Regions from separate parts of the Bradyrhizobium sp. USDA 3315 genome, predicted to be linked through region 2. Evidence: predicted binding sites of a transcription regulator. Region 2 holds the regulator's gene; each other region holds the start of a gene.
What was found. The regulator LexA, encoded in region 2, represses DNA repair genes until DNA is damaged. The targets are predictions, from matches to a motif close to TGTTCNNNNTGTGTTCNG.
Positions count from the first base shown of each region.

Region 1: the regulator LexA is predicted to act here: its motif matches at 2,327-2,344, upstream of ACVIYL_RS39875 (ImuA family protein).
Region 3: the regulator LexA is predicted to act here: its motif matches at 4,758-4,775, upstream of ruvC (crossover junction endodeoxyribonuclease RuvC).
Region 4: the regulator LexA is predicted to act here: its motif matches at 3,881-3,898, upstream of ACVIYL_RS09105 (YifB family Mg chelatase-like AAA ATPase).

Region 1 is NZ_JBSRYP010000001.1:8,510,123-8,517,903, forward strand. Features, by position in the region: gene ACVIYL_RS39870 (Y-family DNA polymerase) at 1-1,457, opposite strand, end outside; gene ACVIYL_RS39875 (ImuA family protein) at 1,348-2,127, opposite strand; gene ACVIYL_RS39880 (UdgX family uracil-DNA binding protein) at 2,511-3,959, shown strand; gene ACVIYL_RS39885 (inorganic phosphate transporter) at 4,499-6,121, shown strand; gene ACVIYL_RS39890 (LysR family transcriptional regulator) at 6,213-7,121, opposite strand; gene ACVIYL_RS39895 (cytochrome P450) at 7,259-7,781, shown strand, end outside.
Region 2 is NZ_JBSRYP010000001.1:6,703,573-6,711,353, forward strand. Features, by position in the region: gene ACVIYL_RS31430 (MFS transporter) at 1-343, opposite strand, end outside; partial or broken gene ACVIYL_RS31435 (ComEC/Rec2 family competence protein) at 774-3,032, shown strand; gene ACVIYL_RS31440 (hypothetical protein) at 3,029-3,256, opposite strand; gene ACVIYL_RS31445 (hypothetical protein) at 3,402-3,830, opposite strand; gene lexA (transcriptional repressor LexA) at 4,087-4,791, opposite strand; gene ACVIYL_RS31455 (molybdopterin molybdotransferase MoeA) at 5,035-6,246, opposite strand; gene ACVIYL_RS31460 (HAD family hydrolase) at 6,273-6,899, opposite strand; gene ACVIYL_RS31465 (hypothetical protein) at 7,353-7,508, opposite strand; gene ACVIYL_RS31470 (serine hydroxymethyltransferase) at 7,596-7,781, opposite strand, start outside.
Region 3 is NZ_JBSRYP010000001.1:819,863-827,643, forward strand. Features, by position in the region: gene ybgC (tol-pal system-associated acyl-CoA thioesterase) at 1-278, opposite strand, end outside; gene ACVIYL_RS03735 (hypothetical protein) at 379-996, opposite strand; gene ACVIYL_RS03740 (metallophosphoesterase) at 1,186-2,103, opposite strand; gene ruvB (Holliday junction branch migration DNA helicase RuvB) at 2,343-3,392, opposite strand; gene ruvA (Holliday junction branch migration protein RuvA) at 3,586-4,203, opposite strand; gene ruvC (crossover junction endodeoxyribonuclease RuvC) at 4,200-4,727, opposite strand; gene ACVIYL_RS03760 (YebC/PmpR family DNA-binding transcriptional regulator) at 4,959-5,705, opposite strand; gene ACVIYL_RS03765 (methyl-accepting chemotaxis protein) at 5,918-7,696, shown strand.
Region 4 is NZ_JBSRYP010000001.1:1,970,927-1,978,707, forward strand. Features, by position in the region: gene fsrB (siderophore utilization protein FsrB) at 1-1,207, opposite strand, end outside; gene ACVIYL_RS09095 (TonB-dependent siderophore receptor) at 1,235-3,397, opposite strand; gene ACVIYL_RS09100 (hypothetical protein) at 3,640-3,789, opposite strand; gene ACVIYL_RS09105 (YifB family Mg chelatase-like AAA ATPase) at 3,950-5,488, shown strand; gene ACVIYL_RS09110 (protease-associated domain-containing protein) at 5,618-6,139, shown strand; gene ACVIYL_RS09115 (response regulator) at 6,243-7,781, shown strand, end outside.

The DNA of each region.
Region 1 (7,781 bases), 1.8 Mb from region 2:
TCGACCCGCACCACCTCGTGCTGCGCGCGCCGCCAGGTGAATTGATGCGGCGGACCGTCGGGCACGGTCGCGAACGGCACCTTGATCGGTTCGGGCTGCTCGAATAGCCGCAAGGGACGCAGCGGTGGTTCGCTCGCAACGTGCTCCGGCCAGGCGGCGGCGCTGGCCGCGGCCAGATGATGCTGCGCCGGCAGCGCGAGCGCCGATCGTTCGGGGATGTGGCTCTCCAGCGGCAGATGCACGACGACGCGTTTTCCGCCGATGCGGGCGGCGATGCGGTCGATCAGCGCCGAGAGCTCGTCATTGTCGTGTATGGTGGCGTCGAGATCGCGCTGCTGCTGTACCACGATCTCGGTACGCCCTGCGGCGAGGCGAATGAGATCGAAGCCGAAGCCGGGATCGAGCGGATCATTCAGCGCATCGAGCCGCTCGCGGAACAGGCGATCGATCATCTCGGGCCGCGTCACCGGACGCCCGGTCTCGACCATGATCGCGCGCACCGCACCGTCGGTGCGGAAGAAGCTCGCTTCCAGCTGCCGCGCACCTTTGCCCTGCTTGTCCATCGCCGCAACCAGCATCTTGGCAAGGCTTGAGAGCGTCAGCGCGATCACGGTGTCGGTCGCGATCGGCTCGGGGAAACGCTTCTCGACGATGTAATCGGGCAGCGGCTTGCGCGGGCTGATCGGAGCATCGCCCTGCCCGAGCGCGTGGTTGAGCAAGGTGGTGAAGGCCGCACCGAACCGCGCCGAGATTTCATGCGGCGCGCGCGAGGCGACATCGCCGATGGTCTTCAAGCCGGCGCGGCGCAGGCCGGTGGTGACAGCGGCATCGGCGCCGAGCGCCGACACCGGCAGCGGGCCGACCGCCGCCGCCTCCTCGCCATCGGCGACAATCTTGCCCGAGGCGGTGCGCGTCAGCGTACGCGCCGCGATCGAGGTGCCGGCAATGGCCGCGCTGACGGCAAAGCCGCGCCGGCTCAGCGCCCCCGTCACGGTCTGTAGCAGCGCTCGCTCGCCGCCGAACAGATGCGCGCAGCCGGTGATGTCGAGAAACAGACCGTAAGGCAGATCGAGCGCGACCAGCGGCGTGAAGCGGTCGCACCAGTCGGCGATGTCGTTCAGCGTCTTCAGATCGGCGGCGGGATCGGCATCATAGACCGTGAGCTCCGGACAGATCGCCCGCGCATTGGCGAGCGGCAGCCCGATCGACAGCCCGGCGCGCACCGCGGCCTCGTCGATCGCGTGCAGCAGGATGGCGTTGTGGTCTTTTGCGACGACGACGCTGGGGAGTTCTGCTTTCTTCGCCTCTCCCGCTTGCGGGAGAGGGAGCCCTGCCACCTCCCGTGCATCAGCTTGCGAGGCGATGTCCTGCGCGAGCTTGCGCTTGATGCGGTCGATGGGCAGGCGTGGCAGCCACAGGCTGAGAATACGCCGACGGTTCACTGAATTGGCACTCATCACATTTCCATTCCATGATCCATCGCCCGACCGGGCCATGACGATTGCGCACGAGTTCGGCCTCGAAGCACGGCGCGCCCCACACGCTCGCGGCATTGCCCGGCGGCGAATGCGCCGCGCGCACGATCCAGCGCGTCTCCGCGGTCGAGGGGATCGGGGTTGCCGCGATCCGCAGCACCAGCGCGGTGACGCCGGAGGCCTGCGCGGCCAGGGTCAATTTGCGGCTGGCGACGAGATCGAGCTGGCGCGCCTGGCCCCAGACCTCGAGCACGACCGCGCCGAGCGCATCGCAGGCGAGCGCGTCGGCCGCGGTGCGCAGGCCGCTGTCGACATCGGCGGCGCGCACCGTGACCAAGAGGCGCGGATCGAGGCCGAGCTCGGCAAGCCCGCGTATCGATAGCGCGCCGTTTTCGCGATCGGAAAAATCCTGCCGCACCCAGACCAGCGGCTTGCGTGCCGACAGCCGTCCGGCGAGCCCCGCGATGAAACCGCTCGCCGCGCCGCCTTGATGGCCGGCCGCAAACACCTCGTGCAATGCCGCCGGCGCAAGTCCGCCGCGCAGCATCGCATCCGCGCCGGCGTGTCCGAGCGCGACGCGGTTCGGCATCGCCGCATCCGATGGCGCCTCGATGCGCGCGATGCTGCCGCGCAGAGACGCAAGCGTACCCATGCGTGCGGCGGCGCATGATCCGCCAAAGTGTGAGCGGTTTGGCGACAAGATCATGCGCCTTTCTTAAAAAAGAGGAGCGCGATCGGACGCAAAACCGGCGACCACTTTTGCTGATCGCGCTCCGGCATATGCGCCGCTCCTTCCAACCAAAATTTGAGGCCGTCACTGGTCTGAACAGAGAACCAGGGACTGGCTCATTTGTTCATGATATGTTCTAATATAAAGCTAACAGGGCCCGCAGAGTCAATCGGATTGGTGAGCTCATTGATTCATGAGTGGAATCAATGGGATTCAGCAGCCGCCGAACCGGACGGGCCCTGATCTTCCGCAGTGTTAGCCACGCAGGCCCCGAAAATGGCGCGTGACGGAAACGGAGCAATCGCATGCGCATCATCGTGCTCGACAACGACACCGATTTCGAGGGCTGGCGCAAGGCCGCGCGGCGATTGGCGCTGAACGATGTGAAGCCCGCAGAGATCACATGGACCGTACGCAGCGACGACGAATTGTCGTCGGCATCCTGCGTGAATGAATTGCCGGATACGCCGCAGGCGCGGTTCAATGTGTCGGCCAAATTCGTCGAGCTCGCAAAGGCCGCGATCCTGCATCGCAGTGACGAACGCTTCGCCCTGCTCTATCGCCTGCTGTGGCGGCTGCGCAGCCATCACGATCTGCTCAGTGCGACCGATGATCCCGATGTCGCCGAGGTCCACGCGATGGCGCGCGCGGTCTATGTCGATATCGACAGGATGCATGCGCATCTGCGCTTCCGCGAGATCGGCCGCGAACGGACGGCGCATTACGTCGCCTGGTTCGAGCCGGAGCATCGCATCGTCGAACTTGCCGCGCCGTTCTTCGCCGGCCGCTTCGCCGACATGCCGTGGTCGATCCTGACCCCCGACGTCTGCGCACATTGGGACGGGCACGCGATCTCGATCACGCCGGGCGTCGCCAAATCCGAAGTGCCGACCGAGGACCGGCTCGAGGAGGCCTGGCGGCGTCACGACAACGGCCGCTTCAATCCCGCACGGCTGAAAGTGATGGAGATGCCGCAAGCCTATTGGAGGAACCTGCCCGAGGACTCGATCATTAAACCCCTGATCGAAGACGCAATGCGCATGACCAGCGGCCCCTTCATCGCACGCAAGGCGGCCGAGCCGCAGAAGCGGCAGGATACGCCGATGCCCCGCAAGCAAGTTCAAGGCAAGCAAGTTCAAGACAGGCAAGCTCACGACACCATCGCGGCCTTGCGCGAGGAGGCCGCCGATTGCCGCGCCTGCCCGCTGTGGAAAGACGCAACCCAGACCGTGTTCGGCGAGGGACCGCAAAGCGCAACGCTGATGCTGGTCGGCGAGCAGCCCGGCGACAAGGAAGATCTCGCAGGCCACCCCTTCGTCGGACCGGCCGGCCAGATGCTCGATCGCGCGCTGCAGGAAGCCGGCATCGATCGCCGCAAGGTCTATGTCACCAACGCGGTGAAGCACTTCAAATTCGTGCCGCACGGCAAGATCCGGCTGCACCAGAAGCCGAGCACACCGGAGATCCGCGCCTGCCGCCAATGGTACGAGCGCGAGCTCGCCACCATCAAGCCGGACCTCGTGATGGCGCTCGGCGCCACCGCGGCGCAGAGCGTGCTCGGCAAGATCACGCCGATCAACAAGAACCGCGGCCATCTGATCGACCACGACGGAACCAAGGTGCTCGTCACTGTGCACCCGTCCTATCTGTTGCGGCTGCCGGATGAAAAAGCCAAGGCGCTGGAATATCAGCGCTTTATCGACGACCTGAAAATCGCCGCACATCAGTTGCGCAGATCAGTCGATGCAGCTTGAGTTCCGTAAAACCAGCGGAACCTGAGGAACCACATCGCAACGAGAAATTGTTCTAAGCTGCGGACAAATACCTACAACCTTTAATTGATCCGTGGTAGGGTAGCATGTTCCGCAGGTATCGGGCGTCATGTTCACGCCATGACGTACCCTGAGGCGGGCGCGCTGCGCGGTTTGCTAGCCCCGATCGTGCGGCGCGCCACCTCATCTCTCATCAATCCGCCTCCCTCATTCGCGATCCTCCCACTCGCAGGCGCCCGCCGAATTCTCCGGCTGCCCGGCCGGCCGGATGCCGGTGTGACGTCCTCCGCACATTGTCTCGCCCTGCGAAACGCAGGCCACAGCTTTCCGTCGCGATCCGCGATCCCTTTTTGCTGACGATTGCCACGAGGCCGCGAAGCCACGTGCGCGCTCAATGCGTTGCACAAAAATTCGGCTCGATGTCCACCGTCACCGCAAACCGGTGCATCTCGCGGGGCCGGATTTCAATTGCTTGTCATATGCATCGATCAAAATCGGGAGCATTGGGACAGGAGTTTACCATGAGCGATATGGCGTTACCCGGCTCGATCGAGCCCGCCCTGAAAAAGGGTCCGGACCTCGACAAGGGCTTTCATCCTCTCACCGGGGTTATCTATTTGGGCGTGGTTGCGGCCGCGCTGCTGTTCGTTGCCTACAGCATCTATGCCGATGTCGACGCCACCGGCACGCGCATCACCTCGTTCCTGCCGTACATCCTGCTGTTCGTCGCGCTGCTGATCGCGCTCGGCTTCGAATTCGTCAACGGCTTCCATGACACCGCGAACGCGGTCGCCACCGTGATCTACACCCGCTCGCTGCCGGCGCATGTCGCCGTGGTGTGGTCGGGCATGTTCAACCTGATCGGCGTGCTGCTCTCCAGCGGCGCCGTCGCGTTCGGCATCGTCTCGCTGCTTCCGGTCGAACTGATCCTGCAGGTCGGCAGCAGTGCCGGCTTTGCCATGGTGTTCGCGCTCTTGATCGCCGCCATCATCTGGAATCTCGGCACCTGGTGGCTCGGCCTGCCGGCCTCGAGCTCGCACACCCTGATCGGTTCGATCATGGGCGTCGGCATCACCAACGCGCTGCTGCGCGGCCGTGACGGCACCTCGGGCGTCGACTGGTCGCAGGCGACCAACATCGCGAAGGCGCTGCTGCTGTCGCCGCTGTTCGGCTTCGCGCTCGCCGCCGGCCTGCTCTACCTCCTCAAGATCGCGCTGCAGCGCGCGACGCCGGCGCTGTTCGGCGAACCGGTCGGCGACCAGCCGCCGCCGTGGTGGATCCGCGGCATCCTGATCCTGACCTGCACACTGGTCAGCTTCTTCCACGGCTCCAATGACGGTCAGAAGGGCATGGGCCTGATCATGCTGATCCTGATCGGCACCGTGCCGACCGCCTATGCGCTGAACCGCGCAATGCCCTCGAGCCAGATCGAGCTGTTCACGGCGCACTCGACCGCGGCCAGCAAGGTCATCGAAGGCAAGGCCGCCGGTTACAACGTGATCGGCAACCCGCGCCCGGCCGTGACCAACTATGTCGCGCAGCACCAGATCAACGAAGGCACCTTTCCGTCGCTTGCGGTGCTGGTGCGCGACATCGGCCAGCAGGTTGCCCAGTATGGATCGCTGGCCAAGTTCCCGGCTGACGCGGTCGGCAACACCCGTAACGACATGTACCTGGCGTCCGAGGCGATCCGTTTCCTGATGAAGGACAAGGAAGCCGAGCTGACCGCTGCCGACATCGCCACGCTGAACCAGTACAAGGGCTCGCTCGATGCCGCGACGAAGTTCATCCCGAGCTGGGTGAAGTTCGCCGTCGCCATCGCGCTCGGCCTCGGCACCATGGTCGGCTGGAAGCGTATCGTCGTCACCGTCGGCGAGAAGATCGGCAAGACCCACCTGACCTACGCGCAGGGCGCCTGCGCCGAGATCACGGCGGCCGCGACGATCGCGGCGGCCGACGGCTACGGCCTGCCGGTCTCGACCACGCACGTGCTGTCGTCAGGCATCGCCGGCACCATGGCCGCCAACGGCTCCGGCCTGCAATGGGCCACGATCCGCAACATCGCGATGGCCTGGGTGCTGACGCTGCCGGCCGCGATGATCATCTCGGGCGTTCTCTACTACGTGTTCTACCACCTGTTCTGACGCCCCACGCTTTCGGCGCAGCAACGCGCCGGACAAAGGCCCGCACTCCGGTGCGGGCCTTTTGCTTTGGACCTGCAGCCCGGCTCCTCGCTCAGGCGGCGCAGGCCTTCGCAACCTCGGCCAGCAGGCCGCGCGCCCATTTGTGCAAGCCGGATTTGGCCGTCCGGGCGCCCCAGTACATGTCGATCGAGATCGGCACGCGGAACGGCAGCGCAGCGACATGCCACCCGCCGCGCATCGCCCGCGCCAGATGATGCGGGATGGTCGCGACGAGCCTGGTGCCGGTGATGATGCGCTCCAGACTGTCGTGGTTCGGAAGGCTGACCACCGGCTCGATCTCGATTTCCCTCACCTTCAGCGCCTCGAGATAGAGCGGCTGCCACTCGCCGCTGTGGGTGATGAAGACATGCTCGGCCCTGGCATAGGCCGACAGCGCGATCCGGCCGCGCGCCAGCGGATTGGCCCGATCCATCACGCAGACATAGTGGTCGGTGAGGATATGGCGCCGGAAGAAGCTCTCGCCGACGATCCCGACCGGACCGAGCACGATGTCGCACTGGTTCTGCTTGAGATGGACGTCGCCGTGGCCCGCGGCATCGAGCAGGACGAGACGGACCCGCGGCGCGCCGGCACGCAGCCGCGCGCTGAATTGCGGGATCAGGGTCTGGCGTTCGTGATAGTTGCAGGAGATCGTCACGCTGCCCTGCGCCGTCGCCGGATCGAACTCCGCCGGTGAGGCAAGCCCGTCGATCTCGCCGATCATCTCTCGCGCCCAGGCGACCAGCGCCACGCACCGTTCGGTCGCCGTCACGCAGTTGCCGCTGCGGACGAACAGTGGGTCATGCAGCGCGCCGCGCAGCCGCTCGATCGCATAGCTGATGGTGGACTGGTTGACGTCGAGCCGCTTGGCCGCCGCGGAGAACGACTGCAGGTCATAGACCAGCACGAGGGTCCGCAGAGTCCCGATGTCGATCGGATCGATCGAGGAATTGGCCACCACGCTGCACCTCCCTGCATTACTGGCGGCCAGCCTAGCACAAGGTCATAGAATATCTCGATGAGCCAGATCGATCCCATCGAATTGAGCGATCGCGCGCCTGGGCTAGCTTTGGCGAAAAAGCGCTTCCGGGAGGACCAATGACCAGCGCCGTGCCTGTCGTCACCGATATCGCGTATCAGGATCTGCTCGACGACCCGTATCCGATCTTCCGCCGCCTGCGCGAGATGGCGCCCGCGGTCTTCGTCGCGCCCGCGAAGCTGACGCTGGTGACGCACTTCGACGACATCACGCGGATCGAGCGCGATCCTGCGACCTACTCGGCCGACAATCCGGCCTCGCTGGTCAACAAGGTGATGGGGCCGACCTTCATGCGCAAGGACGGCGCCGAGCACGCGATCGGCCGCAAGGCGATCGAGCCCTCGTTCCGCCCGGCGACGATCAAGGAGCATTGGGCGCCGCAATTCACCGCGATCGCAGAAAAGCTGATCGATGATTTGTTGGCGACTGAAGAGGCCGATCTGTTCTCCGCCCTTGCCGCGCCGATGGCCTCGCTCAGCCTGATGGCGATGATCGGCTTTCGCGCGATGCCCTGGCAGACCCTCGCCGAGTGGTCGCAGGCGCTGATCGACGGCGCCGGCAACTATGCCGCCGATGCCGAGA
Region 2 (7,781 bases):
TGAATGCGGCCGTCAGGCCGATCGACTGATAAGTTGGGATCAGTCCGATCGCTCCCGTTCCTAGGCCCATTCCGCTCAGCGTAATGAGGAATGTATATTTGCGGCCGACCCGATCGCCCATCCATCCGAACAGGAAGGCCCCCAGCGGGCGGATCAGGAATCCCGCAGTGAACAGCGCGATCGTGCTCAGCAGGGCTGCGACAGGGTTGGATTGCTCAAAGAACTTGACCGAAAGAACCGCGGCCAGGCTGCCAAAAATATAAAAGTCGTACCATTCAATGATGTTTCCCACTGACGCAGCGACAATCACGCGGCGAAAATCGCTTGGTACTTGAATTGCCATGTGCTGCTCCTCTCAAAAGCAAACGCTACTCCTCGCGTTTTTCAGCGATCTATCCGCTCGCGGAGTGCGCGTGGTGCGCGGCGTTACAGGCGAGATTTGCGCGTTCGTCCGCAACGCCTGATCTCAGGGGAGTTGTGGCCACCTGAGAGGAGCTCCAGCGGCCTTCAAGTGCCGCGAGCCGTCACTGCCTCATCCCCGTCTCTTTGGGAGCGGAGGCATCGGAACAGTCTATTCCTAATGTGATCGGTATCTTAGTGAGACTTTCGGCTCGATCGATTTGACGCAGGCGGCAGCCGTGGCCCGGCGCGAGCTAGGCAAGGCGCGACGATCCAGGTACCCGGGCGTTGCCGGTCCGTATTCTGCATCCGTTCCGCTAGTCGGGTGACGGGGCCATCCGCTAGCCTGCCGCCCGGCAGGGATCGCAAGCGGAATGGCGGAGCAGGGCACGACGCCGGGCGGCAAACGCGGCTACGCGGGGACGTGGCCGCCGCGCACGGCTGCGCCGGTCGGCGGCTTTCTCCCGGCGCGCGCCGGCATCTGGAAGCCTCTCGTCGAGACAGTGCGGCAATGGGCGCGCGCGGAGGCGGGGGCGGGCCGCCTGTTGCCCTGGGTGCCGGTGGCGTTCGGCACCGGCATCGCGTTCTATTTCGCGGCCGAGCACGAGCCGGTGCTGTCGGTCGCGGCCACCGTCGCAATCCTGCTCTGCCTGCTGGCGCTGCTGCTGCGGCGGCGCAGCGTGTTTCCCGTTATCGTGATGCTGGCCGCGGTCGCCGCGGGCCTTGCGACGGCGACCTGGAAGACGGCGCGCGTCGCTCACACGGTGCTGGCGCGACCGATGTTCTCGGTGGCGCTGACCGGCTTCGTCGAGACGCGCGACATCCGCGAGTTTCGATGGAGAGCCCGCGCGACATGACGAAGCTCAATCGGGTCCGGCTCTCGGTGAAGAAGGGCACCGCGCCCGATGTCGGCAGCTTCGTTGAGTTGAAGGCGCGGCTGTTGCCGCCGCTCGGGCCGCAGCGCCCGGGCTCCTATGATTTCGGCCGTGACCTGTATTTCCAGGGCATCGGCGCCTCCGGCTTCGTGATGGGCGCCGTCAAGACCAGGGAGCCGCCTGCGACCGGCGGCTTTGCGCTGCGCTACGCCGCCTTCATGCAGGGCCTGCGCGACGCCATCGACGCGCGGATTCGCACCACGCTCGACGGCGACCAGCGCGCGATCGCAACCGCCTTGCTCACCGGCCGGCGCGATGCGATCTCGACGCCGGTCAACGATGCGATGTTCATCTCGGGGCTCGGCCATGTGCTGTCGATCTCCGGCTACCACATGGCCGTGGTCGCCGGCGTCGTGTTCTTCGCGGTGCGCGCGCTGCTCGCGCTGTTTCCGGCGCTGACGGCGGGGCATCCGATCAAGAAATGGGCCGCGGCGGCCGCGCTGGTCGCCGCGGCGTTCTATCTGTTGCTGTCGGGCGCGGAGGTCGCGACGCAACGGTCGTTCTTCATGACCGCCGTGGTGCTGCTCGCCGTGATCGTCGACCGCCGCGCGATCACCTTCCGGACGCTGGCGGTGGCGGCGCTGATCGTGCTCGCGATCGCGCCGGAGGCGCTGGTGCATCCCAGTTTCCAGATGTCGTTCGCCGCGACGCTCGGGCTGGTGGCGCTGGTGCAGATCGGGCTGCCGAACCTGCTGGCGTCGCCCGACCATTCGGCGACCGCGCGCGTCGCGCTGTGGGGCGGGCGCGAGCTCACGATGCCTGATGCTGGCCTCGCTGGTGGCGGGGCTGGCGACGACGCCCTATGCCGCATTCCATTTCCACCGCGTGACGCCCTACGGGCTGCTTGCGAACCTTGCGGCGATGCCTGTCGTCTCGGCGGTCGTGATGCCGGCCGGCCTGCTCGGGCTCGTCGCCATGCCGGTCGGCTTCGACGGACTGTTCTGGGCGATCATGGGTCTTGGCATCGACTGGATGATCCTGGTGACGCAATGGGTCGCCGCACTCCCGGGCGCGGTCGGCCGCATGGCGGCGTTCGGCATCGGGCCGCTGATCGCAGCGAGCGCCGGCATCATCCTGCTCGGGCTGCTGCGCACGCCGCTGCGCTGGTCAGGCGCGGTGCTGCTGCTGGTGGCCTCGGTCTGGGCGCTCAGGGTGCCGCAGCCGGACGTGCTGATCTCGGGCGACGGCCGCAACGTCGCGGTGCGTGGCGGTGACGGGTGGCTGCATCTGATGCACAGCGCCAAGGATGCATTTTTGGTCAAGGAGTGGCTGGCGGCGGACGCCGACGCGCGCACCGCCACCGATGCGTCGCTCGGCGAGGGCGTCTCGTGCGATGCCGGCGGCTGCGTGACCCAGGGACCCGGCGGCGTCTTCGTCGCGCTGGCGACCCGGCCGGAGGCGCTGGCGGACGACTGCGAGCGCGCAGCCCTGATCGTGACGGCGCGGCCGGCGCCGCAGGGCTGCGCGGCATCGGTGATCGATGCCGAGCGGCTGCGCCGCCACGGCGCGCTGGTGCTGCGAAGGATCAGGGACGGCTACGCCGTCGATGCGGTCAAGCCCGGCGGGATCGACCGGCCGTGGTCGCCGGCAGTTCCCGGCGACGGCGAGAGCGAAACGACGCTGCGCGCGCCCGCCGCCGCGCCGCGGCCTGCGGTGGATGCGACGCCGGCCGAGACCGATCTGCAGGGCGATGATTAGCCGTGGTCCGGCGAGGGGCCGCTCGGCAGCTCGAACAGGCCGAGATGGTATTCGTCGGAGTCGGGGCCGGCGTCGGGCTTCTTGACGAGGGTGAAGGAAGCCTCGGGAAATTGCTCCCAGACTTTCAGGTCGTCGGCCGTTACCGTCAGCCAACCGAACCGGAACATGTAGCGGCCCGGTTCCGTGACGCGTCCAGCCTTTTGCCATGTGACCTTATCGACCACCGCGCACGTCCTCCGTGCCCGATGATGCGCCAAGGCGCCGGCCGACGCAAATCTCCTTCTGCGCCCCGGAAGCGGGAGTCCGGGGTCGCCCGAAATTGCTTAGGTCATCCGCCGCCGAACAGCTCATTCCGCGGCGACGATGCGCTCAACCCAAAAACAGCGTTGCGAATGCGGAGGGCCGCCGCTCCACAACCTTCGGCTTCTGCTCGACCGGCGGATGCAGCGCCGGCAATTGCAGCACGCTAACGCGCTGTCCCTCGACCAGCTGGGTCACCAGCACATGGCTGCCGTCGGGGAATTCGACCGCGTCATGATGCCGATCAGGCACGTCGGGCTCGACTTCGTTGAACACGCCGACGCGATAGTTCAGCGTCTTGGTCCAGATCCAGCGGCTGTCGTAGCGAACGTTCTCGGCGAAAGCGAGCTCGGTGCCCGGCAGCATGCAGACCGCGACAGTGGGGTCATTCTCCGAAGCAAAGCCGCGGGTCGACGTGCCGCGGAACGTCGTCGTGATCAGCGTCTCTCCGACAATGGCGGGGCGCGATGCCACGGCGTGCAGACTATAGTCACACATCGGATGGCTCCTCATTTCGAGGTAGCGACCCGTGCCTCTCCTTGAGGCATTAGGGCCTCTACCAGAGTGGACGATAGCGAACGAGCGTCTGCTCGTTTCTGGGCGATTGTACGACTGGTCCGAGATCGCTCCGATCACAAACACGCGACGCTGCGCGAGAGGTATCGGAGCGCATCGGGCAGGCCGTACGCTACACTATCATGCAAGGAACGATCCGACGTGTTGCTCGTTCCCGGCCGCCGCAAGTATTTGCAATTCAGTATTTGCGATAAAGGCCGATCAGCTTGCCCTGGATGCGGACCCGGTTCGGCGGCAGGATGCGCACTTCATAGGCGGTGTTGGCCGGCTCGAGCGCGATCGATGCGCCGCGGCGGCGGAAGCGCTTCAGGGTGGCTTCCTCCTCGTCGATCAGCGCCACCACGATGTCGCCGGTATTGGCGACGTCGTTGCGCTGGATCAGCGCCATGTCGCCGTCGAGGATGCCGGCATCGACCATCGAGTCGCCGCGCACCTCGAGCGCATAGTGCTCGCCGGCACCGAGCATGTCGGGCGGCACGCTGATGGTGTGGCTGCGGGTCTGCAGCGCCTCGATCGGCGTACCGGCGGCGATCCGGCCCATCACGGGGACCGCGACCGGACGGTTGCCGTCGTCCTCGGCAATCGGCGGCGTGCTGGCGCGCCGGCCGAGGGTGCCTTCGATGACGCTGGGCGTGAAGCCGCGGCGGCCGTTGCCGCCGCCGGCCGAGAGTTCGGGCAGCTTGATGACCTCGATGGCGCGGGCGCGGTTCGGCAGGCGGCGGATGAAGCCGCGCTCCTCCAGCGCAGTGATCAGGCGGTGGATACCGGACTTCGAGCGCAGGTCGAGCGCATCCTTCATCTCGTCGAAGGAGGGCGGTACGCCGGCCTCTTTCAGACGTTCATTGATGAAACGCAGTAGTTCGTACTGTTTGCGCGTGAGCATCTCGAGTATTCCCCCGGTTGATAGCGTCGTTCGATTCCGAGACTCTTCTGGTGGGGCCTGCAGGCCGGGCCTGACCTCAGGAGCATGTGCTCGATGCACCTGCTTCCACGCGGCTTCCCGATTGTAGACACCAGTACTCGAAACAAATCATGAACGGACACTATATGTTCGATATGTGTTCCGCAACCACTTAATTTCCGGTGAACGTGTCGGGCAACGCACAATCGGCGGGGCGCGAAAACCCTATTCGGGCAGTGTCAGGATCTCGCATTCGCTGCCTTCGACGGCCGCCGCCGCGAACGGCGGGCGCACGAGAAGTGCCCGTGCCGCAGCGAGATTCCCGAGCAGCGACGAGTCCTGCTGCGTCACCGGCGTTGCGATCAGCGTGCCGTCCTCGCGCGCTTCGAGACGCGCACGCAGATAGTCCTCGCGCTGGTCGTTGGCTGCGAGGTCGCGGCCGAGCAGGGCGCTCGCGCGGCGATGATGAATCACTTTCCGGCCGCTCAGCGCCCGAATCAACGGCACCAGGAACAGGAAGGCGCAGACATAGGACGACACCGGATTGCCGGGCAGACCGATCACCCGCATCGCGCCGAGCCGGCCATGCATCATCGGCTTGCCGGGCCGCATCGCAATCCGCCAGAACGCCATCTCGACGCCCTCGGCTTCCAGCGACCGCTTGACGAGATCGTGGTCGCCGACCGAGGCGCCGCCTGTCGTGATGAGGACATCGGCGCCGGCCTCGCGTGCCCGGCGGATGCCCGCCGTGGTCGCCTCTACCGTGTCGGCGGCAACGCCGAGGTCGACGGTCTCGGCGCCTTCGGCGCGCGCCAGCGCTCGCAGCGCGTAGCCGTTGGAATAGACGATCTGGCCGGGACCGGGCTGCGAGCCCGGCATCACCAGCTCGTCGCCGGTCGCCAGCACCGCGACCTTCGGGCGGCGGCGCACCGCAAGTTCCGGATAGTTCATGGCGGCCGCCAGCGACAGCGCGCGGTCGGACAGGCGGCTGCCGCCGGCGAGCAGCACCTCGCCCTCACGGAAGTCGACCCCAGCCGGGCGGATGTGCCGCCCGACGCTGGCGGCCTCCGTGATCGTGATGTGGTCGCCGTCGACGGCGGTGTCCTCCTGGATGATCACCGCGTCGGCGCCATTGGGGATCACGCCGCCGGTGAAGATCCGCACCGCCTCGCCGGCGCCGACCGTCCGCTCGAACGGCCGGCCGGCGGCGACTTCGCCGATCACCTTGAGCCGGGCCTTTAGATCAGCCGCATCGGCGGCGCGCACCGCATAGCCGTCCATCGCCGACATCGGCTGCGGCGGCTGGGTGCGGAGCGCCGCGAGGTCGTGCGCAAGCGTGCGGTGGTAGGCGGCATCGAGCGCGACCATCTCCTCCGGCAGCGGTTCGGCGCCGGCGAGGACGGCGGACAGGGCATCGGCAACCGGCATCAGGGCCACGCTCAGAGCTCCTCAATTCTTAATGTTCAAATTCCAAGTGCGGTCAAAGCCCTTGCCACGTCATCCGTCGACGTCACGTGGATAGCATGAAGGCCGCGCGCCCGCGCACCTTCGATATTGGCGGCCAGGTCGTCGAAGAACAGGATCCGCGACGCCGGCACGCCGATGGCTTTTACCACATGATCGTAGGCCTCGGCGTCGGGTTTGCGGAAGCCGATGCTCGAGGACAGGAAGACGTTGCGGAAATGGCTGAGCAGCTCGGCATGGGTGACCGAGAAATGCGCGACATGGGCCGGATTGGTGTTGGAGAAGGCGTAGAGCGGCATCCGCTTGGCGGCCGCCGCGAGCAGCGGGGCGATGCCCGGCATCTCGCCGGTGAAGATCGCGTTCCAGCCTTCGAGGAACTGGGCGTCCGTGATGTTGATGCCGAGCGTCCGGCGCAGATTCTCGAAGAATGCCGCGTCGTCGATCCGGCCGATCTCATGATGCTTGAAACTGTCGTCGACGACAAAGCGCGTGGCGAGCTCGGCGGGCGCACAGCCGGCATGCTGCGCCCAGTGCGCCATCACCTTGTCAAAGTTGATGTCGAGCACGACGCGGCCGATATCGAACAGCAGCACGTCGACGGAGTTGGGAGAGAATTGCGAGGTCATTGCGTGAAACCGTGTACGAGAATTGCGGGCAGGCGGCAATGTCCTCGATTTCAGTGACCGGTGTGTGGATTGTGCGTGGCGTTGCATTCATCGCGAGACTGTTCCCGCGCACACCGTCGTCCCGGCGAAGGCCGGGACCCATAACCACAGGGTTGGGTTGTTGAGAGGAAGCTGTGGCCCCAGCGTCGCGCAACAATTGAGATTTGGGGTAATGGCTCCCGGCCTTCGCCGGGACGACGGCGGGTGTCGTCGCTTGTGCGTCAAACATCCGCATTCTCGCGACATGATCTGTCCGAGCCTTGCTCTTTTCACCCTATATTTTTGCTGCGGGGCTTGGCTTGCCGCGTCGGGCAACTCAGTGGCACGCACGCACGAGCTTTCAGCGCACCAAGCGACTTGATGCTTGCCGCGGCCTGACGCCCGCGGTGGCTTGGTGCCCGCCGGACGTAGCTCTCACAGCCTGGACAGTGCCAAGCCGAGGTAACCGATCAGCGCACCGGTGCTGAGAATGATGACGACGAGCGCCTGTTCCGAGCGTGCTTGCAAGGTTTTCCGGCTCACGGCGTTGGACGCTCCGTCTTCGAGATCATGCGGTCCAACGAACAGCATCAATTTCCGTTCCGGTCCTTCCCCCGGGAACCTTCACGACCTGCCGAGTGACGCGACGAATGCGGAACAGGAATGCGGGTCGGCCGCCTATGAGGGCGGTGCGATCCCCGGAACGGGGAAAGCGCGGCACATCTCGACGCTGTTCGACCTCAGTCGCTTGACGACCGCTGCATCTCCCTTCGACCGGAGGGATTCCGCAGTGAGTTCGGCGATCAGGCGCATTTCGGGCTCGCCCATGCCGCGCGTGGTCGCCGCCGGCGTCCCGAGGCGGAT
Region 3 (7,781 bases), 5.9 Mb from region 2:
ACGTCGAGCACGTCGTCCATCCGCGCCGGCTTGAGGAAGTCGAGCGTCATCGAGCGCACGACAAAGGCGAAGCCGCCGGTCTCCTCCTGCGCTTCATCGAACAGCGCCTGCTGCTCGGCGCCCATCAGGCGGAGATGATTGGTGCGGCCGCGCTCCATGAAGCGCAGGTAATTGGCGTGATAGACGATGCCGGAAAAATCGGTGTCTTCGTAATAGACGCGGACCTGCATATGGTGGCGGCCGTCGCGGATCTGGCCGTCGAGAATGGGTGAGGTCATTTGCAGCCCCCGATTGCGCAAGACTTTGGTTCGTATTGCGCAAAATCGCCGGCCGACGCAAGCACGGTCGGGAAATCTTGGGATCGGCTGGCGATCTGGATCAGGCGACCTTCTGGAATACCTTGTTTCTGACGACCTCTTGGTACCGATGATCTGTTCTGACCAGGTCGTCAACGATCATCTTGACTTGAAAAGCGTCGATCTGCTCATCGGTATATTGATCGCCGATTGCCGGAATTTTCGTCGGATCGAGTGACGATCCCCTCAGACGCCATTCATAGTCGTCGAAATCCATGTAACCGCCAACCTTGAGCAGTTTGTCGCACAAGAAGTAGTTCAAAGCGTCGACTGCGACCGTATGCGCGCCGTCGAGAAAGCAATAATCATAGATCGGAGCGCCCTCATACTGCCTGATCAGCTTCATGAGAGACCAGTTGTAGGAATCGTTGAACTTCTGGGTGTTGCCGAAATATGAGATCTTGTTTGGGTAGGCGCTGAGCTTTGTCTCCGCGCGCTGGACCGCATCGTTGAAATCGAAAAGATGCAGCTCACACTCGGGAAACAGCTGGCAGACGTTTCTTGCGGTATCCGCCATGTAGATTCCAAATTCGGCGTAACGGAACGGCTGCTCCCGGCCGAAAACGGTTTTCATGAACTCGTAGGTGCCTGTCGTCCCCTGAACGCCGACGACGAGCTTCTTGGGATACCAATCCTGCATTTTGCGCAATCCCTCCCGCTACCTTAGGGTGAAGGGTACCGCCCACAGAAATATGCGGCAACTTACGATCCTTCATCGCGGCCATGTCGAAAGGCGCCACTCCGGAACCGGAACGGATACAGCGGTTACTTTCGGCGGAACCGCCGTCGGCCCGCATCCGATGCGCAGCTCTCGCCCACGCAAGCGTAGTCAGGACACCACCGGCCCCTTTGCGCCGAGCGTGACCTGCACGATCTCGGGCGGCACGCCGAGGCGGAACGGCATGATGCTGCAGCCGAGGCCGCCGGAGACGACGACGTCGCATTTCAGCTTGATATGGCCATACGCGAGCCGCATGCCGTGCTTCACCGGTACAGCCGGCGACCAGCCGAGCAGCCGGACCTGTCCGCCATGGGTGTGGCCGGACAGCTGCAACGCGACACGCGAGGGCACCCGGAGCGCGACGTCGGGCTCATGCGCGAGCAGGATCACCGGCGCGTCGTTTGTGACCTTGGCAAGCGTCGCGTTGAGATCGTCGACGCCGATGCGCGTGACCTGGCGATAGGGCCGCGCCGCCATGAAGGCGAGCTGGTCACCGAGACCGGCGAGCCAGAACGGACGACCGTCCTTGGCGAGCCGCACCGCGTCGTTCTCGTAGACCGGAATCCCCGCCCCCTCCAGCGCGCGGCGCGCCAGCGGGATGCCGCGCCCCAAGCGCTGTACCGCCTTGTCTTCCCAGTAGTCGTGGTTGCCGAGCACGGCGTGCACGCCGAGCGGCGCCTTCAGGCCCTTCAGCACCGCGGCCCAGTCGGAGGCCGGAATGAAGCGGGTGACGTGGCGTAGCCCCGCGACATAGTCGCCGAGCAGTACGATGATGTCGGGGTTCAGGGCGTTCGTCCGCTCGACGATCTCAGCGATGCGATCGAGCGACATCCAGGGATCGCAGGCGTGGATGTCGGCGAGTGCGGCGATCTTGAGCGGAAAGTCCGCCGGCCATTGCCGCGGCGACAGATCGTAGCGCGTGAGCGCGAGGCGGACGACCGGCTCGCTCAAGCCATAGGCCGCGGTCGAAGCGGTGGCGGCGGTCAACCCGCCGAACCCGCGCAGAAAATGACGACGTGAAATCATGGATGTGTGATCGGTGATGCCTGGCGCTTGTCGAAAACACTCTGGGCTATCATAGGCCCTTTGATTGGAGCGAAATTGGGCCGCGTTTGTGCAGACGGCCTGCAGGGATGCCGCAATGGTTAGTAGGCAAGGTTACCGGCAAGCGCGACGCGCTGCATCAACACGTCATTCACGTCTTTGGGAGCGGAGGGCTTTTGCTTCAGCATGAAGAACCGCTTCGCGCTCTTCCGGATCATGCGTCAGTCCTCGTCGCCATTGCCGCCGAACAGGCCGAATTGCGAGGGATCGCGGTTCGGCTCGGCGAGACCGAGATGACGGAAAGCATGCGAGGTCAGGAGCCGGCCACGCGGAGTACGCTGCAGATAGCCGCACTGGATCAGATAGGGCTCGATGATGTCCTCGATCGCATCGCGCGGCTCCGACAGCGCCGCCGCCATGGTCTCGACGCCGACCGGCCCGCCGCCATAGTTCAACGCGATGGTGGTGAGATAGCGCCGGTCCATCGCGTCTAACCCGACGCTGTCCACCTCGAGCGCGCTCAACGCCCGGTCAGCGATGCCGCGGTCGACGGAATCGGCATCGGCGGCGGAGGCAAAGTCGCGCACCCGGCGCAGCAGGCGGCCGGCGATGCGCGGCGTGCCGCGGGCGCGGCGCGCGATCTCATTTGCGCCGTCAGGACTCATGCCGATATTGAGCACGCGGGCGCCGCGGGTGACGATCTTCTCGAGCTCTTCCTCGGTGTAGAAATTGAGCCGGATCGGAATGCCGAAGCGGTCGCGCAAGGGATTGGTGAGCAGCCCCGCACGCGTCGTCGCGCCGACCAGGGTGAATTTCGACAATTCGATTTTCACAGAACGCGCCGCGGGACCTTCGCCGATGATCAGGTCGAGCTGAAAATCCTCCATCGCGGGATAGAGCACTTCCTCGACCGCCGGGCTGAGGCGATGGATCTCGTCGATGAACAGCACGTCGCGCTCTTCGAGATTGGTCAGCAGCGCTGCGAGATCGCCGGCCTTCGCAATGACAGGGCCGGAGGTCGCACGAAAGCCGACGCCGAGCTCACGCGCGACGATCTGCGCCAGCGTGGTCTTGCCGAGGCCGGGGGGACCGACGAACAGCACATGATCGAGCGCCTCGCCGCGTTTCTTCGCAGCCTCGATGAAGATCGAGAGATTCTTGCGCGCCTGGGCCTGACCGACGAACTCGGTCAGCGACTGCGGCCGCAGCGCGGTGTCACCGACATCGTCGGAGCGGCGTTCAGGCGAGACCATGCGCGAGGGCGTATTCATGATGCGAGACTAACACGAGATTGTTCTCCCTCTCCCCGCTCTTGCGGGGAGAGGGTTGGGGTGAGGGGCTCCTTCCGCGAGCGCAATGTGTGTCGAGACCTGTACCCCCTCACCCGGATCGCATCTGCGATGCGATCCGACCTCTCCCCGCAAGCGGGGCGAGGTGAAGAACAGAGGCGCTCCAATCCACGGATCACTTCGACAGTTCCTTCAAGCCCAGCCGGATCAGCTGCGCGGTCTCGGCGCTCTCACCGGCGCTGCGCGAGGCGGCGGCGATGGCGGCGGCGGCCTGCGGCTGGCCGTAGCCGAGATTGACCAGCGCCGAAATCGCGTCGGTGACCGGACGCGGCGCGCGGTTGTTGTCGATCGCGCCAGACAGTTGCACCACCGCGGGATCGACATCGGCAAAGCCCGGCGCCTTGTCCTTCAATTCGCTGACGATGCGCTCGGCGACCTTCGGCCCGACACCCGGCGTCCGCGCCACCGCCGCCTTGTCGCGCAGCGCGATGGCGTTGGCGAGATCGGTCGGCGGCAGCGTGCCGAGCACCGCGAGCGCGACCTTGGCGCCGACCCCCTGCACGGTCTGCAGCAGGCGAAACCATTCGCGCTCGTGATCGCTGCGGAAGCCGAACAGTTTGATCTGGTCCTCGCGGACGTAGGTCTCGATCGAGAGCACGGCGGCGCCGCCCGGCGACGGCAACGCCTGCAACGTGCGGCTCGCACAATGCACCTGATAACCGACGCCGCCGACGTCGAGGATCACGTAATCCTCGCCATAGGAATCGATCAGACCCTTCAGCTTGCCGATCATAGGTTCGCCACCCTGAGCCGCAGCGCGATGCTCTGGCGGTGGTGGGCGTGGGTGATCGCGACCGCGAGCGCGTCCGCGGCGTCGGCGGACGGCGGCTCGGCTTTCGGCAGCAGGATCTTCAGCATCACCTGGATCTGGTTCTTCTCGGCATGTCCGGCGCCGACCACGGTCTTCTTGACCTGGTTGGGCGCGTATTCGGCGACCGAGATACCGAACATTGCTGGCGCCAGCATGGCGACGCCGCGCGCCTGGCCGAGCTTCAGCGTGGCCACGCCGTCCTTGTTGACGAAGGTCTGCTCGACCGCCGCCTCCGCAGGCTTGTAATCGGCGAGCACGGCGGCCAGCCCCTCATGGATCGCGAGCAGCCGGCTCGCCAGCGGCAGATCGTCCGGCGGTTCGACCGAACCGCAGGCGATATAGACGAGACGGTTGCCTTCGGTCTCGATCACCCCCCAGCCGGTGCGGCGGAGACCCGGATCGATACCGATGATGCGGACGGGGGAGCGAATCGGCTGGGATGTCATGGGGTAGTGATACCGCCTGCGCCGGGAGAACGAAACACAAACGGAGCGCCATCCCCTGCTCCGCGTGTCGTTGTACTCGGCCCGCTCGTCATCCCCGCCTAGTGCGCAATTGCGCACGGGAGCGGGGATGACGTACGCCGCGGCTTCTCGAATCAAACGCAGGTCTCTGGAATGCTGGGTCGCCCGCCTTCGCGGGCGATGACAGTGGTGTGTTGGGGGCGGACGACGCTCTTACCCGCCCATCTTCGCGATCAGCGCGTCGGACACCTCGAAATTGGCGAACACGTTCTGGACGTCGTCGTGCTCGTTGAGCAGGTCCATCAGCTTCAACAGTTTTTCGCCGGTCTCGTCGTCGACCGAAACGGTGTTCTGCGGCTTCCAGGTCAGCGCCGCCTTGCGCGGCTCGCCGAACTTCGCTTCCAGCGCTTTTGCGACTTCGCGGAAAGTGTCCTGCGAGGCGTAGACCTCGTGGCCGCCTTCGCTGGAGACCACGTCGTCGGCGCCGGCCTCGATCGCGGCGTCCAGCATGGCGTCGTCGGAGGCGACCTTGGCGTCGTATTCGATGATGCCGGTGCGGTCGAACATGAAGGCGACCGAGCCGGTTTCGCCGAGATTGCCGCCCGACTTGGTGAAGAAGGAGCGGATATCGGAAGCGGCGCGGTTGCGGTTGTCGGTCAGCGCCTCGACGATGACGGCGACGCCGCCGGGGCCATAACCCTCGTAGCGGATCTCGTCATAGTTCTCGCCCTCATTGCCCGCGGCCTTCTTGATGGCACGGTCGATATTGTCCTTGGGCATGTTCTCGGCGCGGGCCGCGACCACGGCGGCGCGCAACCGCGGATTCATCGCCGGGTCCGGGGTGCCGAGCTTGGCCGCCACGGTGATTTCGCGGGCCAGCTTGCCGAAAAGCTTCGACTTCTGGGCATCCTGCCGGCCCTTGCGGTGCATGATGTTCTTGAATTGGGAATGGCCGGCCATGCGACGTCTCTTCGGAGCTTAGGGTCTGAACAGGAATGGAAAACGCGGCCTTATAGGCCCCTCACGGTCAAAATCAAAGGATCGCCGGGGCCCTCCGGCGGAGGAATACTACCGCAAGCCGGAATATGAGGCACTTGTTAACCATGACTTCATGCCCGGATGCGAGGATCGCCCCGTCCCGCCGCAACTTTCCACAGCCCCAAAGAGCCCACATGGCGTTCGGTTTGTTTCGAAAGCAAGTGCCGGAGCCGGCTGCGCCGGCCGTCGCGCCGCAGGTTCCAACCGCGGCCGCAACCCCTGAGGTCTCGGCCGAGACTGATTCGGCCAAGGATTCATCCAAGGATTCCTCCAAGGAGATCCTGGAATTGCTGGAACTCGAGCTCGGCGCGATGATCCGCCAGCTCGAACGCGCCGCGAGCTCGGTCGCCGACGGCGCCGAGGCGACGGCAGCCAAGCTCGCCACCATCCGCACCCGCACCGACGCGCTGACCGGCCGCAGCAGCGATGCGCAGAGCACCGCGACGACGTTCTCGCAAGCCGCCGACCGCTTCACCCACTCCGCCGAGGGCATCGGGGCGCAGGTGCGCAGTGCGAGCCAGCTCGCTGACGACGCCGCGGCCGCGGCGCGCGAGGCCACCGCCAATGTCGATCGCCTGCGCGAATCCTCAGCCGCGATCGGCAACGTCGTCAATCTGATCGCGCAGATCGCGCGGCAGACCACGCTGCTTGCACTGAACTCGACGATCGAGGCGGCGCGCGCCGGTGCCGCCGGCAAGGGCTTTGCGGTGGTCGCAACCGAGGTCAAGGCGCTGGCGGTGCAGACCCAGAGCGCGACCGAGGAGATCACCCGCAAGATCGAGGCATTGCAGAAGGACGCCACCGGATCGGCCGACGCGGTGCACCGCATCTCCCAGGCGATCGAAAAGATCCGCCCGGTGTTCGAGAACGTCAACGGCGCGGTCGCCGAGCAGAATGAAATCACCGGCGAGATGGGGCAGAACGCCGCCTCCGCCTCGCACTTCATCGTCTCGGTCGGCACCAGCGCCGGCGAGATCGACTCGGCAACGCGCGAAGCCGCCGCGCATGGCGACAATGTCGCCAAGGCCGGCAAGGCGGTGACTGCGTTCGCGCAGAAGCTGAAAGCGCGCTGCGCGGTGCTGCTGCGCCAGGACGAGCGCGGCGATCCGCGCAAGAACGAGCGCCTGCCTTGCAGCCTCAAGATCGAGATCACGACCACGCGCGGCATCGTCACCGCACCGGTCTACGAGATCGCGATGGACGGCATTTTGATCGGCGGCGCCGATGCCGAGAAGCTGCCGGCGCAAGAGACCCTGAACGCGACATTGCCGGAGATCGGCGCGTGCCGGATCCGGATCGGCGAGCGCTCCAAGGCAGGCAGCCAGGCCCGCTTCGAGGCGGCAACGGCCGAGCTGCGCGAAAAAATCGAAGACCGGATGTGGGCGATCCACGAGGAGAACGCCGAGCTCGTCACCCGCGCGATCGAAGCCGGCAGCACGCTGAGCAAGATGTTCGAGAACGGGCTGGCGAGCGGCGCGATTACAATCGCCGACATGTTCGACACCGACTATGTCGAGATCGCAGGCACCAACCCGGTGCAGTACCGCACCAAAATGCTGGACTGGGCGGAGCGCACGCTGCCGGCGTTCCAGGACGCATTCCTCGCCAGGGACAAGCGAATGGCATTCTGCGTGATGATCGACCAGAACGGCTATCTGCCCGTCCACAACAAGCTCTACTCGCAGCCGCAGCGGCCGGGCGACGTGGCATACAACACCGCCAACAGCCGCAACCGCCGCATCTTCAACGACGCCGCGGGCCTCGCCGCCGGCCGCAACCAGCGCGCCTATCTGATCCAGACCTATGCGCGCGACATGGGAGGCGGCAACACGGTGATGATGCGCGAGATCGACGTACCGATCCGCGTGCGCGGCCGGCACTGGGGCGGGTTCCGCACCGCCTACAAGCTTTGAACGCTTCGTAGCCCGGATGCAGCGAAGCGTAATCCGGGATGCATGTTTCCACGGGCAGGAGTCCCGGATTTCGCTGCGCTGCATC
Region 4 (7,781 bases), 4.7 Mb from region 2:
AGATCACGACGCCCGTCACTGACAGCGCCGCGACCACCAATCCCATCAGCGAGATCAGGATGCGCCCGGGCAGGCCGGCGATCCGGCCGGAATGCAACGGAAACTGCATCTGCACGAACACGTCGGCTGCGGTGCCGACCCATGGCAGCCGCTCGCCAAGCGGACGGCCGTCCTCGCTGTCGTAGTAAAGCTGCGCCGGCCCGACGCCCGCCGCGCCATGTTCGTCGCCCGGCTCGAAGAATGCGACCGCATAGACGCCGTGGGCCGGACCATAATTGATCGAACCGATCGGCGTGGTCCAGCCGCGCGCCTTGCCGTCGGCCGCGGCCCGCGTGGCGATCTCCGCATAGGTCATCCTTGGCTCGATCGGATCGTCGAGATGACGGTATGGTCGCTGCTCGTAAGGTGTCGGCGTGTAGTTGGACACGGTCTTCATCAACGGCGAGAACACCTCGAAATAGAGGTTCAGCGAGAATGCCGTGAATGCGATCACGAACAGCAAGGCCCAGGTCCACAGGCTGAAGGCGCGATGAATGTCGAAATTGATCCGATAGGCGCTGCCTGAGGTCTTGATCTTCCAGGCCGGTGCCCAGCGGGTCCAGAAGCTCTTGCCGCGCGGGCCTGATATCGCCGACGCCCGCTCCGCCCTTGCGCGCCGCCGCGACGGCAGGGTCAGGTAGAAGCCGACGAAACAATCGATCGTCCAGATGACGGCAATGATGCCGAGGAAGCGCATGCCCCAGCGATCGCTACCCCAGAATTCGGGGATATGCATCGTGTAGTGCAGCTTGTAGAGGAACGAGACGAAGTTTTCGCGGGTCACCGGCCAGACCGCGCCCCAATAGCGGCGTCCGAGCTCGGCGCCGGTGTTGGGATCCAGGAAGACCTGGTTGTAGTCGAGCGTGTAGCGCTTGCCGGTCGCCGGATCGATCCGCGGCAGCACGAAGAACCACAGTGACTCGCCTTTCTCCGCCGTCATGAACATGTGGACGACGCGGGCGCGATGATCGCGCTGCTCGATCAGCCGGGCGAGCTCGACCGACGGGATCGCGGGTCCGGAGCTCGTCACCTCGAACAGCTTCCTGTTGAGCAAATCGTCGATCTCGTGGTCCCACGAGATGATCGCGCCGGTGATGCCCGAGAAGAACAGGAAGGCCGCGGTGAGAAGACCCGCCCAGCGATGCAGTCGTCCGAAGATTGGTCTCATGGGGATTTCAGCAGGTTGTTTGGGTGATCACCAGCGATAGGTCAGCTTCGCGATCGCCTTGCGGCCCTCCGCGTAGAAGCAGCTGGTGTTGCCGTAGCAGGCTGCCACGTAGCGCGTGTCGGCGAGGTTGGTGACGTTGAGCGAAAGTCGATAATTGTCCCTGGTATAGGCGACGAGCGCATCGACGACCGTCGACGCCGGCACCTTGAAGGTGTTGGCGTCGTCGCCGAACGTCGATCCGACATAGCGGACGCCGGCCCCGAACTGGACCCCGGCGAGCGGACCGCCCTGAATGGTGTAATCGCCCCACAGCGAGAAGCGGTTGAGCGGCACCGTGGTCGGCGCCTTGCCGACATTGACGGGATCCTTGGTGACGACCGCGTCGACATAGGCGTAGCCGCCGCGGATGTTGACGCCCTCGACCAGCGTCGCGGTGCCTTCGAGCTCGACGCCGCGCGACCTGACTTCGCCGGTCTGCTCGGCGAAATAGAACGGCGGGGCGTAGGTGACGACGTTGGACCGGGTCAGGTCGAAGGCGGCCAGCGTGATCAGTGCATTGATGCCGACCGGCTGGTACTTGACGCCGACTTCGTACTGCACGCCGGACTCCGGCTTCAGCAGCTCGCCGGCGGCGTTAATGCTGAGCACCGGCAGGAATGATTCCGAATAGCTGAAATAGGGCGCGACGCCATTGTCGAAATTGTACATCACGGCGGCGCGGCCGGTGAATGCCGAGGCGTCGGTCGAGGTCGACGTTTTCGCGAGATTGTTGTCGAGGTCGGTAGTGACGAAATCCTGCCGCCCGCCAAGCAGGAACGACAGCCGGCCGAGCCTGATCTGGTCCTGCAGATAGAGGCCGGCCTGCGACTGCTTGATGCCGGTGTCGTCATACGGTCCGTTGTTGGTCCAGCTGTTGGTATAGACCGGCGCGAAGACGTTGAGCTTGCCGGTGCTGTAGCTCGAGGCCATGTCGCGGAACGAGGTGTTGCGGTAATCGACGCCGAACAGCGTCGTGTGGCTCAGCAGGCCGGTGACGAACTTGCCCTGCAGCTGGTTGTCGACCGCGAAGGAATCGATCGTCGAGCTGCCGCCGGCGCCGCCGCGCGACAGCAGGCCCGCGGCCTCGTCGGCCGCCGATGCATAGCCGGTGCCGTAGAAACTCTTCTGCTCGTTGTGCATCCACGAATAGCGCAGGTTCTGGCGGAACGTCAGCGCCTCGTTGAAGTCGTGCGACAGCATGTAGCCGACCGAGGATTGCTCGGTGTCGAACTGGTTGAAGCCGGGCTCGCCGACGAAGCGGGTGTTCGGAATGTAGCGGCCATTGTTGGCCCAGACGGTGCCGGACGGCGGCAGGAATTGCAGGCCCCAGCCGGTGCGTTCCTTCTGGTAGTTCGCGAGGAAGGTGATCGTGGTGTCCTCATTCGGCTTCACGGTGACGGCGGGCGCGATGAAGACGCGATTGTCCTTGGTGTAGTCGACCTGGGTCTCGCCATCGCGCGCGACGCCGGTCAGGCGCCACAGCACCGTTCCTTCCTTGTTGGCGCGGCCGCCGATATCGAACTCGCCCTGATAGCGGTTGAAGCTGCCGCCCGACAGCGACACTTCCCCGAACTCGCGTGCAGTCGGCAGCTTGCTGACATAGTTGAGGATGCCGCCGGTGCCGCTGCCGCCGAACATCGCCGAGGATGGCCCTTTCAGGACCTCGAGGCGCTCGGCTCCGTACGGATCGAGCCCGAGGAAGTGCACATAATTGCTGCTCGGCAGCCGCAGGCCGTCGAGATAGAGGCCCGGCATCGTCATGTCGAAGCCGCGGATCTGCAGGCCGCCGAAGCGGGTGTCCGAGCCGCCATTCACGTCGCCGCTGACCCCTGCGGTGTAGCGCAATGCCGCGCCCACCGATTCCGCACCCTGGTTCCTGATCTGGTCCGTGGTGACGACCGAGATCGATTGCGGGATTTCGATCAGCGGCGTGTCGGTCTTGGTCGCCGTGCCCGAACGCGTGGCAACGAACCCGACCACCGGACCGCCGGCTCGCTCGCCGGCGCCGGCACCGGATCGTGCCGCCGCTTGCGGCGTCGCCTGCTGGGATCGAGCCACGCGGTTGGCGCGGCTCGCGCGTGCGGCCACCGGACGACGAACCGGTTTTGCATTCGCAGTGATCGCGCGCTGCTGAGGCGCGTCCACGCTCACCGGCGGCAGTTCCGATTGCGCGTCGGCGCGTTCGGTCGTGACTCCTGCGGCAAGGACGGCGGCGGTACACAGACCGATCGTTCGCAGCGCTGGATGTTGACGGGTGGAATGCGAAGCAAGTCGATCGATCACGCGAAGGCGCCCCTGATATCAGCCTGGATGGATTTGTGATCCGGCTCTACAGCGCGGGGCTCGCGAGTACAGACCTCGGCAGTTGGAATAGATCGAGACTGCGCGCGCGATCAGCGTGCGAACACTGAAACAGCGGGGAAATCGACGACGCGCTGCGACAATAAGCGCGCGATGCTCATCATGCTGGAATGATTCTTGAAAATGATTTCTGCAGTTGTCGACGACGCGAGCTGTGTTCGATCGCGCGAGGCGCGCGTCATCGCGAGCGACGCCTGACGCTTCCGCACGGGCCGGACGCAGATGCTCCGCGCGGTGAATTGGTACCGGGCGACCAGCCCTCGGCGCCGCGAACGTTCTTGTAATGTTCTTGCACTTGCCGCTCGGTTCCGCTACCTTCGATTGCGGAAGAATAGGGGCAGCATGGTCCAGCGCGTTTCCACCGTCGCATTCGAGGGGATCGAGGCCCGCGTGGTCGACGTGCAGGTGCAGGTCGCGCCGGGATTGCCCGCGTTCGCGATCGTCGGCCTGCCCGACAAGGCGGTGTCGGAAGCCCGCGAACGCGTGCGTTCGGCGCTGATCGCCTCCGGCCTCGCGCTTCCCGCCCGCCGCATCACCGTCAACCTCGCACCGGCTGACCTGCCCAAGGAGGGGAGCCATTATGACCTGCCGATCGCGCTCGGCCTGATGGCGGCGATCGGCGCGATCCCGCCGGATGCGCTGAACGGCTTCACCGTGCTCGGCGAGCTCGGGCTCGACGGCTCGATCGCGCCGGTGGCGGGCGTGCTGCCCGCGGCAATCGGCGCCAATTCGCGCGACGAGGGATTGATCTGCCCGGCCGGCTGCGGATCGGAAGCCGCCTGGGCCAGTCCGGACATCCAGATCATCGCGGCACATTCGCTGATCCAGATCGCCAACCACTTCAAGGGCACGCAGGTGCTGTCGCGACCGCAGCCGAAGGTGCATGAGCGCGAGGAAGCGCTGCTCGACCTGCGCGACATCAAGGGCCAGGAGAGCGCGAAACGCGCGCTCGAGATCGCCGCCGCCGGCGGTCATCATCTGCTGATGATGGGCTCGCCCGGCGCCGGCAAATCGATGCTGGCGGCGCGGCTGCCCTCGATCCTGCCGCCGCTATCGCCGTCGGAGCTGCTCGAAGTCTCGATGATCGCCTCGGTTGCCGGCGAGATCCGCGACGGCGCCTTGACGGCGCGACGCCCGTTCCGCAGCCCGCATCATTCCGCCAGCATGGCCGCGCTGACCGGCGGCGGCATGCGCGCCAAGCCGGGCGAGATCTCGCTGGCGCATCAGGGCGTGCTGTTCCTCGACGAACTGCCGGAGTTCGATCCGCGCGTGCTGGATTCGCTGCGCCAGCCGCTGGAGAACGGCGAGGTATCGGTGAGCCGGGCCAACCACCGCGTCACCTATCCGGCGCGCTTTATGCTGGTCGCGGCCATGAACCCGTGCCGTTGCGGCCATGCCTATGAGCCCGGCTATTCCTGCAAGCGCGGCCGGCTCGACCGCTGCACCGCCGACTACCAGATGCGGATCTCCGGCCCGCTGATGGATCGCATCGACCTGCGGATCGAGGTGCCCGCCGTGACTGCGGCTGATCTGATCCTGCCGCCGCCGGCGGAGGGATCGGCCGAGGTCGCCGCCCGCGTCGCGGCCGCGCGCGACATCCAGCTCGCGCGCTATGCGGCAGCCGGCATGCCGCATGTCCGCACCAATGCGGAAGCGCCGAGCTCGCTGCTCGAGACCATCGCGCAGCCCGACGCGCATGGGCAGAAGCTGCTGCGCGAGGCCGCCGACACTATGCACCTCACCGCGCGCGGCTATCACCGCGTGCTGCGGGTGGCGCGCACGCTTGCCGATCTCGACGGCGCCGAGACGATCGGCCGGCTGCACCTTGCCGAAGCGCTGTCCTATCGTGCATTGGCCGACGATTTGCGCCGCGCCGCCTGACCGAACCCAGCGCTGTCCCGATTCGTGCCGGAATGCCCCGCGTCAACGCGGCGGTAACGAGTTTTGTTTACGCTCCGCAAACCATAAGCACCGCGATCGGCGGCACGCTTGGGTCGAGCGAGTTGTGTCATGTTGCGTTTGAAGATTCTGACCTCGGTGGTCCCCCTTGCCGTGGCCGCGGTCCTTGCCCGCGCCGAGTTCCTGCCGGGCCCGCGGCCCTGCATCGAGGTGGGTGGCGCCACGATGCAGATCGCATCGATCCCTTGGCTGGCGCAGCTTCACGTCAGCTTCACCGACGACCCCAGCCAGGCCACCGTCCGGGTCCAGATCGCCGACAGCGCCGACGCCGCCGACTTCACCGTGATCGACGACATCGACGATGCCGAGGCCGGCGCCTGCGAGAGCGGCGCGACGGCGCAGCTGATCGGGATTTCCGGCGATGCCTCGGCAACCGGCCCCGTCATCTATCTGACGCGTGATGCTGGCCCGTCCGACTATCGTGTCTTCGTGCAGTCGAAGACCTTCTCAGCGCGGGATGCCGCGGCCCTGATCGTCAGCGCCCGCGGCGGACACCGCCGCCTTGAAGCCGCAACGCCCGAACCTGACAAGCGCGTCCCGAACCGGGTCATGGCGGAATTAACCTCCCGCTAACCTTGTTCTGAGGGCAGCGCGAAATGGCCACCAATTTCAAGCACTTTGCAAGCTGGCCGACGCATCGTCAGCGCCAGATCAAGCTGTCTCAGGGTCACCATTGATGGGGCGTTTCTTCCGGATCAAGTTGCGCCTTCGCCGCTTCCTCCGGCGCCATTCCTGGCTCGCGACGATCGTGCGCTCGTTCACGATCTTCTCCGTCGCGTTCGGCAGCGCCTTCGGGTTCATTTCGGGCGCGCTCTCGCAACAGAGCGGCTACGATCCCAATGCATTCGCGATCGGGGTCAGCTTCCTGTTCGCGCTCGCCTGCCTCTGGATCGTGACGCTCGGCATCCGCCTGCGGCTGATACGCAAGCGGCTGCGCACCATCGCCATGCACAATGAAGCGATGGCCGACCGCAACTGGGAACTGCAGGAGGCCGAGCAGCGCGCCTCCACCCTGTTCGAGGCGCAGGACGATCTGATCGTGCTGCGCGATCTCGACGGGCTCATCACCTATGCCAACGACGCCTATTGCGAGCTGGCGCAGAGGCCCCGCAGCGAATTGATCGGCAGCACCGCAACGCTGAAGGTGCTCGAGCAAGGCGACACCGCGCTCGAATCCAACGGCACGCGGGTCTACGACCAGAAGATCGAGGGACCGCTCGGGCCGCGCTGGATCGCCTGGCGTGAAGGCCTCGTGCGCAACGATGCCGGCGCGCCCGCGGAGATGCAGAGCGTCGGCCGCGACGTCACCGACCGCACCGAGAGCGAGCGCGCGCTCGCCGAAGCGCGCGATCAGGCCGACGCCGCCAACCGCGCCAAGTCGCGCTTCCTTGCGATGGCGAGCCACGAGATCCGCACCCCGCTGAACGGCATCATCGGCATGAGCGGATTGCTGATGGATACGCAGCTGACGTTGGAGCAGATGACCTACGTCAAGGCGGTCAAGACATCCGGCGACGCGCTGCTCGCGCTGATCGAGGAGCTGCTCGATTATTCCAAGATCGAGGCCGGCAAGATCGATCTCGAACACCGCGCGTTCGCGCTGTCCGGCCTGATCGAGGACATCACCGAGCTGCTGGCGCCGCGTGCGCAGACCAAGGGCATCGAGATCGCCGCCTATGTCGACGAACGGCTGCCGATGCAGGTGACCGGCGACGCCGCGCGGCTGCGTCAGGTGCTGCTCAATCTCGCCGGCAACGCCATCAAGTTCACCGCGACCGGTGGCGTGGCGCTGATCGTCGAGGCCGGCATCTGGCCGAACGAGATCAGCTTCCTGGTCCGCGACACCGGTATCGGCATCGCACCGGATGCGCAGCAGCGTATCTTCCGGGAGTTCGAGCAGGCCGACGACCGGATCGCGCGCAGCTATGGCGGCACCGGCCTCGGCCTTTCGATCAGCGACCGCATCGTCAAGCGGATGGGCGGCCGCATCACGCTCGCAAGCACGCCGGGCGTCGGCTCAACCTTCGAGGTGTCGATCCCGCTCGCCGCCGCCGATACCGGCGAGGCCAACGGCTTCGCCGCGCCCGACTTGACGGGACAGTCGATCATGCTGGTGGCGCCGCACAGCATCGAGGTCTCGCTGATCTCGCGGCGGTTGCAACGCTGGGGCGCGCAGACCTGCATCGTGTCGGATGCCAACGTCGCCGAGGCGCTG